4 regions of the Janthinobacterium sp. BJB304 genome follow, and region 4 is predicted to be linked to each of the others. Evidence: predicted binding sites of a transcription regulator. Region 4 holds the regulator's gene; each other region holds the start of a gene.
What was found. Region 4 encodes sigma-54, which starts transcription at its own class of promoters, with help from an activator protein. Its sites were predicted from a motif close to TGGCANGNAANCTGCTTT; they were not measured.
Positions count from the first base shown of each region.

Region 1: the regulator sigma-54 is predicted to act here: its motif matches at 1,546-1,563, upstream of pedF (cytochrome c-550 PedF).
Region 2: the regulator sigma-54 is predicted to act here: its motif matches at 2,031-2,048, upstream of CSQ95_RS19585 (PEP-CTERM sorting domain-containing protein).
Region 3: the regulator sigma-54 is predicted to act here: its motif matches at 2,131-2,148, upstream of CSQ95_RS00460 (EDSAP-1 family PEP-CTERM protein).

Region 1 is NZ_PDZN01000039.1:4,815-8,069, forward strand. Features, by position in the region: gene CSQ95_RS28350 (RtcB family protein) at 1-433, shown strand, start outside; gene rtcA (RNA 3'-terminal phosphate cyclase) at 450-1,469, shown strand; gene pedF (cytochrome c-550 PedF) at 1,600-2,085, shown strand; gene CSQ95_RS28365 (ABC transporter substrate-binding protein) at 2,111-2,944, shown strand; gene CSQ95_RS28370 (TonB-dependent receptor) at 3,002-3,255, opposite strand, start outside.
Region 2 is NZ_PDZN01000016.1:167,647-170,901, forward strand. Features, by position in the region: gene CSQ95_RS19575 (KGG domain-containing protein) at 13-396, shown strand; gene CSQ95_RS19580 (YgjP-like metallopeptidase domain-containing protein) at 577-1,089, shown strand; gene CSQ95_RS19585 (PEP-CTERM sorting domain-containing protein) at 1,250-1,843, opposite strand; gene CSQ95_RS19590 (TIGR00730 family Rossman fold protein) at 2,192-2,737, opposite strand; gene CSQ95_RS19595 (hypothetical protein) at 2,749-3,255, opposite strand, start outside.
Region 3 is NZ_PDZN01000001.1:95,289-98,543, reverse strand. Features, by position in the region: gene CSQ95_RS00465 (LytR C-terminal domain-containing protein) at 1-981, shown strand, start outside; gene CSQ95_RS00460 (EDSAP-1 family PEP-CTERM protein) at 1,051-2,043, opposite strand; gene CSQ95_RS00455 (hypothetical protein) at 2,255-2,629, opposite strand; gene CSQ95_RS00450 (hypothetical protein) at 2,792-3,103, shown strand; gene CSQ95_RS00445 (dodecin) at 3,119-3,255, opposite strand, start outside.
Region 4 is NZ_PDZN01000006.1:122,331-125,585, reverse strand. Features, by position in the region: gene lptB (LPS export ABC transporter ATP-binding protein) at 1-721, shown strand, start outside; gene CSQ95_RS09200 (RNA polymerase factor sigma-54) at 726-2,204, shown strand; gene hpf (ribosome hibernation-promoting factor, HPF/YfiA family) at 2,274-2,633, shown strand; gene CSQ95_RS09190 (enoyl-CoA hydratase/isomerase family protein) at 2,770-3,255, shown strand, end outside.

The sequences.
Region 1 (3,255 bases), on a different contig from region 4:
CATCCATAAGCCGTTTCAGACGCATGTGGAAGCCGTCAACTGTCACCATAACTATGTGCAGAAGGAGCGCCACTTCGGCAAGGACGTACTGGTCACGCGCAAGGGCGCCGTCTCGGCCCGCGCCGGCGAACTGGGGATCATTCCCGGTTCCATGGGCGCGAAGAGTTTTATCGTGCGCGGCAAGGGTAATGCGGACAGTTTCCATAGCTGCAGCCACGGCGCGGGACGCACGATGAGCCGTACGGAAGCGAAGCGGCGCTTCAACCTGGACGACCAGATCCGCGCCACGCAAGGCGTGGAATGCCGCAAGGATGAAAACGTGATCGATGAAATTCCAATGGCCTACAAGGATATCGATGCGGTGATGCTGGCACAGCGCGAGCTGGTCGATGTCGTGCATATCCTGAAGCAGGTAGTTTGCGTCAAAGGTTAATAGAAAGAAAGTACAGATGATAGAAATTGATGGAGCGCAAGGTGAAGGCGGTGGACAGATTTTGCGCTCGGCGCTGAGCCTGTCGATGATCACGGGACAGCCGTTCCGGCTGACGAATATTCGCGTGGGGCGGGACAAGCCCGGCTTGCTGCGCCAGCATTTGCTGGCCGTGCAGGCAGCGACCGTCATTTGCGGGGCGCGCACGACGCCGCTGGCGCTGCGCGCGTCGAGCCTGGAATTCGTGCCTGGGCCCATTCGCGGCGGCGATTACCGCTTTGCCATCGGCAGCGCCGGCAGCTGCACCCTGGTGTTGCAAACCTTGCTGCCGGCTCTGCTGCATGCGGATGGGCCGTCTACCGTGCGCATCAGCGGCGGCACGCACAATGCCATGGCGCCGCCCGTGCATTTTTTGCAGCGCGCGTATGGCCGCATCCTGGAACAGATGGGCGCCGAGGTGGAGATTACGCAGCAGCGCTATGGCTTTCATCCCGCAGGTGGTGGCGAGGTGCTGGCCACCGTGCAACCGTGCCAGCGTTTGCGGCCCATTTCACTGCTGCAGCGCGGCGAGCGGAAGGCCGGGTATGCGGAAAGCGTGGTGGCGGGCGTGCATGTGAACGTGGCGCAGCGCGAGCTCGAGCGTGTCGCCGACGGCATGGGCTGGAGCGGCAAGCAGCTGCGTCTCGTCGGCTTGCCGGCGGAGCAGGGACCGGGCAACGTCCTGTTGCTGACATTGGAACATGAGCACGTCACGGAAGTATTTACGTCGTTCGGCGAAAAGCACTTGCTGGCCGAATCCGTGGCCAAGCGCCTGTTGAACGAGGTGCGCGCCTATCTCAAGACGGACGCGGCCGTGGGCGAGCACCTGGCGGACCAGCTCTTGCTGCCGATGGCGCTGGCCGGCGGCGGTAGCTTCAGTTGCAACAAGGTGTCGCAGCATGCGTTGACGAATGCGGACGTGATTGCCCGCTTCTTGCCCGTGCGTATCACTTTCGAGCAGCAGGCGCAGGGCAGCATCTGCACGGTGGCCGCCGCCTGACGCGCGCGGTGACACAATCGCTGTTGCAGCTGTTCCAAATTGATACATGGGCGGCCCGATGTGGGGCATATACGCATGGCATGGCATTTGCTCTTCTTGGATATTCACTAAAAAAACCAAGGAGACCAGCATGACCTATTCCATCCGTACTCTGCTCGGCGTGGCCGCCGCCGGCGCCGTTGCCCTCACCTCCCTGCTGACCTTGCCGCATGCCTATGCGCACGGCAATGTCACGCCGCAAGGCGTCGACACCACGGGCTTGCCCAAGGTGGGCGACAAGTGGCTTGAGCAAAACCCGTATCGCGGCAACAAGCTGGCCCTGACGGTGGGCACCTCGGCCTATAACCAGAATTGCGCGCGCTGCCACGGCATCGAAGCCATTTCGGGCGGCATCGCGCCGGACTTGCGCCAACTGGACCGCGATTGCTTCGGTATCAAGAATGAGACAAAGAAACAGGCGTGCTACAAGGAAACGGATAATTATTTCCTGGCGACCATCCGTCACGGTAAAGTGCGTAATGGTGCCGTGTACATGCCGCCGTTCGAGGGCGTATTCAACCAGGAAGCGATGTGGGCCATCAAGACCTACCTGGAAACCCGCCGCGAGTCTAATTAGGTCGAACTGATAACGAAGGAGTTCCATGCGTTCATTTCAACTCCGTGGCGCGCGCGCGATGCTCTCGCTCGCTTGCATGGCGCTGTGCGCGGCCGCGCCGGCGCGCGCCGATTGGCAGAAAGTGCAGCAGTCGGGCAGCCTGAAGGTGGCTGTGTATAACGAGCTCGCGCCGTTTTCCGACAAGGGCGCGGGCATCGATATCGACATCGCCGAAGCGCTGGCGAAAAAGCTGGGTTTAAAACTGAGCTTGCTGCCCTTTCCCGCCGGCGAAAACCTCAACGACGATTTGCGCAATATGGTGTGGAAGGGGCATTACCTCGGCTATGGTCCCGCCGACGTGATGCTGCACGTGCCGGTCGACAAGAAATTGATGGCGGACAACGACAAGGTCGAGATATTCGCCCCGTATTACGTGGAAACCGTGCGCCTGGCCCGCAGCGCGCAAGCCGTGCCGCAATTCGATGGGGTCGCTTCGCTGGCGGGCAAGCGTATCGGCGTGGAAAAGGTCTCGATCGCGGCCATGCTGATGTTGGGCGAAGACAATGGCAGATATCGCGACGATGTGCGCATCTTCGATACGGCCGCCGAAGCCTTGCAGCAATTGCAGGCTGGCCAGCTCGACGCCGTGTTGGCGAACCGATCGGAAATCGAGTCGGTGCTGAAAAGCGATCCTGCTTTCCCCTTGAGCGAAGTGGCGTTCGCCCGCTTGCCGCGTGCCGGCTGGGCCGTGGGCCTGGCCGTCAGCAAGCAACAGCTCGACGTGGCCAAGTTACTGCAGGGGGCCATGAACGAGATGGCGGCCAGCGGTGAATTGAAAGCCATCTTCGAGAAGCATGGCGTGAAGGAAGCGCGGCCCTGAAGTAGCTTGCTTGAGTTGAAAAGCCCGCGCATCGGAAGAGGCGCGGGCTTTTTCTTTTTAGAAATTATATTGGGCGCTCACACCTAACAACCAGTTACGGCCTGGCGCCGCTTCATAGTAGCGCTTGTTGCTGTCGCCGACGATGACGGAGCCCACGTAGGTCTTGTCGAAAAGATTATTCAGGCGGGCAAACTCCTTGAAGCGCCAATTCCCTACGTTTTGCTTGGCGTTGAAGCGGGCATTGAACACCGTGTAGCCGGGTGCCGGCTTTTCGATGTTGCTGTCTTCCGCGTAGACCTGGTTGCTGGCCA
Region 2 (3,255 bases), on a different contig from region 4:
AAGGAGAGCGACATGGCTAGCAATCAAGGTAATGAACAGGGCAAAGGCACTGGCAGCAGCCAGAAAGCCAGCGAATCGGGCAGCGCCAAAGGCACGAGCAAGCGCGGTTTCGCCGCCATGAATGAGGAACAGCAACGCGAAATTGCCAGCAAGGGCGGCCAGGCAGCCCATCAAAAAGGCACGGCGCATGAATTCGACTCGGAAGAAGCACGCCGTGCCGGGCAGAAAGGTGGTGAAGCCGTCAGCCGCAACCGCGAACACATGGCGGAAATCGGCAGGAAAGGCGGCGAAAGCCGGCAATCTGCCCAGCGCGCCAATGAAAACCGCAGCAGCACGGCGGGGCGCAGCGGCGGCACCGGCCAGCAGGGCGGCAAGGACGAAGACGACAAGGGCTGACCGGGCTGCAGGACTTGCCGGGCCGAGCGAGCGGCTTAGCCCGGTAACGCACGGCTTGGCGCGGGAAGGCACGGGGCGGCCCTGGCGGCTCCGTGCAAGGGCTGGCGCAGCGCGGGGCGCGGCGGTATGGTACATTCTCGCCTTACCGACACCTCCGCGCCACGTCCCGCCCCTCCCCGCATGCAGCCATCCCTGAAATACCTGAGCGCCTATTCCGAACAAACGCAAGCGCAAGTGCAGCAACTGATCGCGCAAGACAAACTGGGCGAAGTGTTATTAAAACGCTACCCGAACGCACACGATGTGCGCAACGACAAATCGCTGTACCAATATGTGCAGGACTTGAAGAATGAATTCCTGCGCAATGCCGAGCCGATCAACAAAGTGGCGTTCGACAGCAAGATCCATGTGATCCAGCATGCGCTGGGCTTGCATACCTCGATCTCGCGCGTGCAGGGCGGCAAGCTCAAGGCCAAACATGAAATCCGCGTGGCGACCATGTTCAAGGAAGTGCCGCTGGAATTCCTGCGCATGATCGCCGTGCACGAACTGGCGCACGTCAAGGAAAAGCAGCACGACAAGGCCTTCTACAAGCTGTGCACATATATGGAACCGCAGTACCACCAGTACGAATTCGACGTGCGCCTGTACCTGACCCAGCTCGACCTGTCAGGCCAGCGCCTGTGGTCATGAACTGCTGCGCATGACGGCCTGCGCATGAAGTCCACGTGAAAATGCCGCCCGGCATACACTGGGCGGCATTGTTCGAGTGCGCTGGCTAGTCAGCATGGCCGCCCGGTAAACGGGCGGCTTTTTTACAGGCGCGCCGGCATGGCCGGCGCCATGCTCAGGCTCAGGCGGCGTTCTTGCGGCGAAGCATGAAGCCCAGCAGGCCCAAACCGCCCAGCAGCATGCCGTAGGTGGCCGGTTCCGGCACGGCGCTCACGCTAGCGGCGATATTGTCGACCTGGAAGGTATGCAAGGCGCCTTCCTTCCACGTTGCCGACAACAGATTGCTGAAACCCGTAAACGTGTAGTCGGCGAAGGTGTGGCCGCCGCCGAGGGTGAAGGTCTGGCTCACCGTGCCGCCGCCCACCTGGTGGCCGACGAAGGTCACGTCAAAGGAACCGGGCAAGCTCACGAAGTCGGCCAGGCTGATCGAGCTCAGCGAGAAAGCGCCGCCATCGGCACGGCTCAGGGTCGTCGTCGACAGGAGCGTCGCACCGAGACCGGCCGAACCGGCGTAGGCGAGGCTATTCTGGTGTGCCGAGCTCAGCAGCCCGAAACTGCTGTCGAAGTTGTAGCCGCCTTCGGAGTAGGACTTGAACACGGAACCAAAGTAGCCGGGTTGTTCCAGCGGATCGAAGCCGATGATGGTGGTTTGTGCGTGGGCGCCGCCAGCGCTGGCCAGAATGGCGGCGACAGCGGTCGCTCGCAAGAGGGTCATAGGTTTCAAAATAGCATCCTTTCGAGATGATGAAGTAGCGTGGTTGTGGCAACTTGAAATGGACCGGCACCTTTTTTGGGAGTCTGTACAACGCTCGTCGGTGTCCGATATTCCTAACGTTTGAACCATGCCAGTAGACCACAGCCATGCTTAAAAAGCATCTTCATTTTCAAAAAAACATGCTACCACTGCAATTTTTTTGCCATATTTTTATTAATTAACTCATCAGGCCCGATCAATTTTCCCATGCAGAAATAAAAAAGCCATGCAGTGCGTACTGCATGGCCCTTGCAAGCGGCAGGGAAAATAGTTGCCTGGCGGCATACGCACCGCCAGGCGAAAACGGCATTACGGCGCGCACTCCTTCAGGCGCTGCACCAGCGCTGCAGGATCGGCGTCGGCATTGAGGAACGCCGCGTGCTGCGGACGGATGAAACCCTGCTCCTTGCCGTTTTGCACGAAAGCAATCAAGCCATCATAGAAACGGTCGACATTGAGCAGGCCGATGGGCTTGGCATGCAAGCCCAGCTGGGCCCATGTGAGCATCTCGAACAGTTCTTCCAGGGTGCCATAACCGCCGGGCATGGCGATGAAGGCATCGGACAGGCTGGCCATCATCGCCTTGCGCTCATGCATGTCCTTCACGATGAACTGGCGCGTCAAGCCCATATGGCCCACTTCGCGCTCCACCAGCTGGGTGGGAATCACGCCCGTCACCTCGCCGCCCAGGCGCAGCACTTCATCGGCGATCACGCCCATCAGGCCCACTTTTCCGCCGCCATACACGAGCGAAATATTTTCCGCCACCAGCACGCGCGCCAGTTCGCGCGCCGCCACGGCATAGTCCGGCGAGACGCCCGCGTTGGCGCCACAGTACACACATAAAGCCTTGATCACAGTCGTCCCTACCCTTTCAATTCATCGATCGCCGCCTCGACTTCGAGGCGTTCCTTGGCGTCCAGTGCCACGCACTCGGCCGCCTTTTCATACAAGGCCAGCGCTTCCGCCAGCTTTTTCTTTCCATCGAGCATATTCAATGCGCGCGCATATTCGCTGTGCGCCAACGCCGAATATGGCGTCAGGGCCAGCGCCGTCTTGAAGTGCTGGTAGCCGTCTTCCTTGTTGGCGCCATAGGTCAGCCCCCCTATCATGACGCCGACCTTGTCGATAATTTCCGTATGATAAATCCCAAACGCGATATGCGCTTCCGCATGCATGGGCGCTACCGTCATCGTGCGGTCCAGGCTATTGCGCACACGCGCCCCCATGCCTTGCGCCAGGGCCTTGACGACGGAAGTGCCGAGCGCGTAGCGGCCCAGGCTGTAGGCATGCCAGTAGTAGCCGGCCGGATTGTCCGGCTGCTCGCTCTGCTGGCGCTCGCAGCGCTCGGCCACTTCCTCGTACATGTCGAG
Region 3 (3,255 bases), on a different contig from region 4:
GCGCCGCAGTGGCCTGACGCCGATGCCGCCTATGCGGCGGGGCGCCAGCATGTCGAGCGGGGCGACCTGCCCGCGGCGCAGGCGGCCTATGAGCAAGCCCTGCGCCATGCGCCGCGCCACGTGAACGCGCGCAACGGACTGGCCGTGCTGCACGCGCAGCGGGGCGAGCATGACGCGGCGATCGCCCATTGGCTGGCCTTGACGCAGGAGGCGGGTACACGGCAGCCGCAGCAGGCCTATCTGTTCAGCAATCTCGGCCACGCCTATTATTTAAGCGGCCGCGACGCGCAAGCCTTGCCCGTGCTGGAACAGGCGTGTCTGCTCGATCCGCTCAATGCGCTGGCCTGGCAGCACCTGGCGCAGGTACTGGAACGGCTGGGACAGCACGAGCGCGCCGCCGTCATGCGGCGCCAGGCGGCCAGCTTGCAGGAACACGATGTGCGGCGCGATCTGGCCTTGTTGCGCGGCGAGGCGGCGCCGCAGGGCGTGTCCGCGCCGGTGCCCGATGCGCCCGCCATGGCGCGCGTGGAGATCACGCAGAGCGATGGCATGGCCCGCCTGAGACGCGTGCCGGCGGCGGTGCGCAGCCTGACCGTTAGCCCATTGGTGCCGGCTGCGCCTGCGCCTGTGGCTGGCACGCCGCGTCCGCGCCTGGAAATTGTCAACGGCAACGGCGTGCCGGGCCTGGCCGCCGCGCTGGCGCGCAGTCTGGCAGGAGCGCCCGTGCAGGTGGTGCGCCTGGCCAATGAAGCCAGCTTCCAGGTGGCGCGCACGCGCGTCGAATACCGGCCCGCGCAGGAACAGGCGGCGCGCCAGCTGGCCCGCCAGTTGGGAACGCAGGTGCAGACCCAGGCCGCCGACTGTCCCGCCAGCGAGCTGCGCCTGGTACTGGGGCGCGACTTGAGCGACCCCGCCATGCTGCACCGCTATTATCTGCAGCAATTGCAGCTGGCGCGCCAGGCGCTGGCACGGCTAGGTTAACACGCATCGGCTGGCATAAAAAACGCGGCGCCTTTTGCGGGCGCCGCGTTTTTTTGAGCGTGCCAGTGCTTATTTAGCCTGGCGGCGGCGCGTAAAGGCGAGGGCGGCCAATCCCGTCCCCAGCAGGAACAGGGTGCCTGGCTCCGGCACTTGCAAGGGATCGATGACGACGATATCGGTGCGCGTGGACTTGGAAAAATTCAAGGTGTAGCTGCCGGCGGGCAGGGCGAAATTCGAGGTCAGGGAAAACATCGCGAAGCCGTTCGTGAAGGCGCGCCCGGTGGCGGGGTCGTTGGTGCCGGCCGTCATGTTCAGGCTGAACGGGTCCAGGCTGCCGACCGTATGGTTGCCGTTGATGTCGCTGCCATTGCTGGCGTCGCCATCAGGCGCGAACTGGAAGATCACGCCGTCGGCGTTCGCATGCGACAGGCAGCCGGCGGGGCTGGCGGCATTGCACGAGATATTGAAGATGTCCATGATCGACACATTCGATTTGTCGCCCATGGTCGTCACGCTGGTGCGCAGGTCGCGCCGTCCCATGAAGCTGAAGGTGATGAAGCCGGCGCTCGACAGGGTCAGGTTGACGGAGCCGGTCAGCGTGTCGCCGGCCGTGGCCGTTGCGGCGCCCACCGTGTTGCGCTGTGCTTCCGCCACGGCGCTCACGGTCGAGCCGGTGCCGTTGAGCATGTTGCCGAAGGCGTGCGCATCGCCGCGGGCGAACTCCAGGGTGGAGCTGGGGCTGGGCGCGTAGTGGTTTTGCGGCAAGCCGCTGCAGCCGCCGCCCGAACATACTTGCAGCACATCGGCGTTGGCGGCCGGACCCGTATTGACGGCGCGCGGATTGACGGCCACGCCCCCTTCGAAAAAGGCGCTGTCGCTGGCATTGCGGTTGGCGCCAGCCAGCGACAGCGCGCCGGCGCTGGTGGTGATACGGAAATTGTTCAATTCGTTGACGGCCAGGCCGTACGCGCCGGCCTGCGCCTGGCCGCTGGCCAGCAGGCTCGCCGCCGCCAGTGCGCCCAGCCAGCCCAGGGTCTTGTTTCGTGTGTGATCGACGTTCATCGCAGCCTCTTATCGTAGTCAGTCTCGGGAAATCCGGGGGACAAAGAATCCAGAATGGCTTGCCTGGACTCATCTCGTAGACAGTGATAAGCAGCTTGCGTGCCACACAAGAAAAGCATATTGAATCAAACACTTGCGTAAAGCGGGCTGAGCTGGAGAGGGTAAAGTGTAAGAAAGGCCGACGCCGCCTGGCGGGCAGCGCCGGCCAGCCTCAGGTACCGCGGTGATAGCCCAGGTGGCCGCCCGAATTGCGCGCGCAACCGCAACCGATGCGCGCCACTTCCTCGCCTTCCGTCAATTTCCAGTTGGTAATCGTCGTGTGCTGCCAGTCGATGTCGCTTTTCTTGACAGGTTTTACCGTCAGGGTGCGTGCTTGCGCATCCGTGTATTCCATCAGTTCCTCGTCGTCGGCGATGTCGAAATGGCGGTGGATCAGGGAAATGCCGAAGCGGTCGAGCGCGCCATAGCGTTGCAGCACATCGCGCAGTTCGCGAAAGCAGGCAAGATCCTCGGGCAGCAGCGGATCGACGGCGGAAATATCGGCAACGGGCTGCCATTGCATGGCGTGGATGTTCAGGCTGTGCATGATAGGCTCCTGTGCCCCATGATGATAGGCCCAGGCTGGCAGAGGGGCGCTGGCACGCCTGGCGGAATGTCCATCGTGGCCGTAAAGTCACTGCGCCGCTTGCGCCAGATCAAAGGTGCGGCACATCACCTCTCGCCCGATCATTGCCCGGTAAAATAGGCCATGGCAAACAAAATCCCCACCTTCCCCGGCGCGCGCACGGGCCGCGGCCAGGTCCTGGCCGTGCTGCTGTCGAACCGCGACCAGTCCGGCGCCGAACCGCTGCAAGGCCGCGTCTCCCTGGCCGCCATCGTCAAGGCGCTGAAACGCAAATACCACTGGCCGATCGAGACGCACAGCTTTCCCGCCAACACGCAGGATGGCCGGGCCAGCTGGGCGACCGTCTACAGCTTGCCGGACAAGGTGATCGAGGCCGCGCTGGAGGCCGGCGGCCGGGAGTGGCTGGAGAGCCGGGGAACGGTCGGGCGGCGGTGACTGCGCCGCAGTACGTTATTCGAGCCGGAAGCCGACCTTCAGCGTGACCTGGAAATGCGCCACCTTGCCATCGACGATATGCCCGCGCGATTCCGTCACTTCATACCAGTCCATGTGCTTGACCGTCAGCGCCGCCTTGGCAATGGCATCGC
Region 4 (3,255 bases):
TCGCGGACTGCAGAAAACCTATGGAAAGCGGCAAGTCGTGCATGATGTCTCGCTGCAAGTCGAATGCGGCGAAGTGGTGGGGCTGCTGGGCCCGAACGGCGCCGGCAAGACCACCTCGTTCTACATGATCGTCGGCCTGGTGCCGTCGGATGGCGGCAGCATCGACATCAGCGGCGTGGACATTTCCAGCCTGCCGATCCACCGCCGCGCGCAGATGGGCCTGTCGTATCTGCCGCAGGAGGCGTCCGTGTTCCGCAAGCTGACGGTGGAAGACAATATCCGCGCCGTGCTGGAAATCCAGACCGTCGAAGGCCGTCCTTTGAAGAAGGCCGAGATCGAGGAACGCCTGGATAAACTGCTGGCCGACTTGCAGATTGAAAAGTTGCGCGAGAACCAGGCGCTGTCCCTGTCGGGCGGCGAGCGCCGCCGCGTGGAAATCGCCCGCGCCCTGGCCACCGATCCCCGTTTCGTGCTGCTCGACGAACCGTTCGCCGGCGTCGACCCGATCGCCGTGATCGAGATCCAGCGCATCGTGCGCTTCTTGAAGGAGCGCAATATCGGCGTGCTGATCACCGATCATAATGTGCGCGAGACGCTGGGTATTTGCGACCGTGCCTACATCATCAACCAGGGCTCGGTACTGGCGTCGGGACGCCCCGACGACATCATCGCGAACGAGTCGGTACGCCGGGTCTATCTGGGCGAACACTTCCGCATGTAAGCCAATGAAACAATCATTGCAGCTGCGCACTTCGCAGCACCTGGCACTGACGCCGCAGTTGCAGCAATCGATACGCCTGTTGCAATTGTCTACTCTGGAATTGCACCAGGAACTCGAGCAACTGCTGACGGACAATCCCTTGCTCGAGCGCCTCGACGATCCGCTCGACCGTTCGCTGCGCCTGCTGTCCGACGGGGCCTTGAGCTCCACGGCCGCGCCGGCCGAAGCGCCGCCCCAGCCGCCAGGCCAGGAGGCGCCCGCGGCGCCGGCCGAAGCGGAAACCTTTGACGGCGAGGCGGGCGAGGGCCCGGCCGCCGCGGATGGCGGCGACAGCGACTGGAGCGAGGCGAGCCGGGGCAAGGCGCCCGACGACGAAGATTCCCGCCCGCAACTGGAGGCCCATCACTGCACCCTGCGCGAACACCTGATGGAGCAGATGCGCGTGACGGTGCTCGAATTGCGCGACCGCGCGCTGGTCGAGCTGATCATCGACGCGCTCGACGACAATGGCTACCTGGAAGAGTCGCTCGACGACATCCTGGCGCGCCTGCCGGAAGAGCTGGAAATCGATGCCGACGAGATGCGCACGGCCTTGTCGCTGCTGCAAAGTTTCGATCCGCCCGGCGTGGGCGCGCGCAATGCGTCCGAATGCCTGGCGCTGCAAATCAAGCGCTTGCCGCACATCGCCATGGTGACGCGGCGCATGGCCCTCGTCATCGTGGAAAAGCACCTGGCCTGGTTTGCCCAGCGCGATTTCAACAAGCTGAAAAAAGCCCTCGATTGCGACGATGAAGACTTGCGTGAAGCGCAGACGGTAATTCGCCAGTGCAACCCGCATCCGGGCGCCGTGTTCGCTGCGGACGTGTCCGATTACGTGGTGCCCGACGTCGTCGTCAAGCGCGCGCGCAATGGCTGGCAAGTGACCCTGAACAACGACGTCATGCCGCGCCTGCGCGTCAATGCCATGTACGCCAACTTGCTCAAGCAGGGCAAGGGCGAGGGCGCCATGGGTGCACAGTTGCAGGAAGCCAAGTGGCTGATCAAGAATATGCGCCAGCGCTTCGACACGATTCTGCGCGTGGCGCAGGCGATAGTAGAAAGACAAAAGAACTTTTTCTCGCATGGAGCCGTTGCCATGCGCCCCCTTGTGCTCCGTGAAATAGCTGATACACTGGGTTTACACGAGAGTACTATCTCGCGGGTAACAACTCAAAAGTACATGCTGACCCCGCACGGCATGTTCGAGTTGAAATATTTCTTTGGTAGCCACGTCGCCACCGAAGCGGGGGGCGAAGCGTCATCGACGGCGATACGGGCATTGATCGTGCAACTGACAGGAGCAGAAGACCCTAAAAATCCTTTATCCGACAGTAAGATTGCGGACATGCTGGGGGAACAAGGCATGGTGATTGCGCGACGTACTGTTGCCAAATACCGGGAAGCATTAAAAATTCCGCCAGTGAGCCTGCGTAAGTGTTTGTAAGTTTTTTTCGGTTCCTCTGCGGGCCGGATACGATGGACCGCACGAACCCGATCATCTTTAGGAGTGTGTATGAATCTCACCATCAGCGGACATCATCTCGAAGTGACACCAGCCATCCGTGAATACGTACAAACGAAGCTGGAGCGCGTGAAACGTCATTTCGATCAAGTTATCGATATCGCCGTGATTCTGACCGTGGATAACCTCAAAGAGAAAGAAAAACGTCAAAAGGCCGAAGTCAACCTGCGTCTGAGTGGCAAAACTGTCTATGTGGAAAGCCTGGCGCACGACCTGTATGCCGCAATCGATACCCTGATCGACAAGCTCGATAGGCAAGTGATGAAATACAAAACCAAAGTGCAAGGGCACGGTAAAGAGGCGATCAAGCATCTGCCAGACAGTTCGGAAGAAGAATTCGCCCCCGCCTAAGCGGCCCGCGACTTTCAACCGGCTGTGATCAACTAAGGGCGCACATTGCGCCCTTTTTTGCGCCCGTAGCTGTCGAACGCAATGTTCCCCGCGCAGGCGCTAAAATGTTGGCACTTTCACTTCTTTCCTGCCTGCCATGAGCGACCTCGTCCAGATTTCCATCCGCCACCGCACGGGCCACATCGTGCTCGACCGTCCGAAAGCCTTGAATTCCCTGTCGCTGGAGATGGTGCGCGCCCTGAGCGCGGCCTTGCTGGCCTGGCGCGACGATCCGCAGGTGGACGCCGTGGTGATCCGCTCCAGCAGCGAAAAAGCCCTGTGCGCCGGCGGCGACATCCGTTTCTTTTACGACGCTGGCCTGGCCACGCCACAGGGCGGCAGCGCCTTGCTGGAAGATTTCTTTACGGAAGAATATGCTTTAAATCATTTGATCCATTTTTATCCGAAACCGTATATCGCCGTCATGGATGGGGTGGTGATGGGCGGCGGCATGGGCGTGGCGCAAGCGGGGCCCGGCAACCGCCTGCGCATCGTCACGGGCCGCACGCGCATGGCCATGCCGGAAGTCAATATCGGCCTGTTCCCCGATGTGGGCGGCAGTTACTTTTTGTCCCGTCTGGCG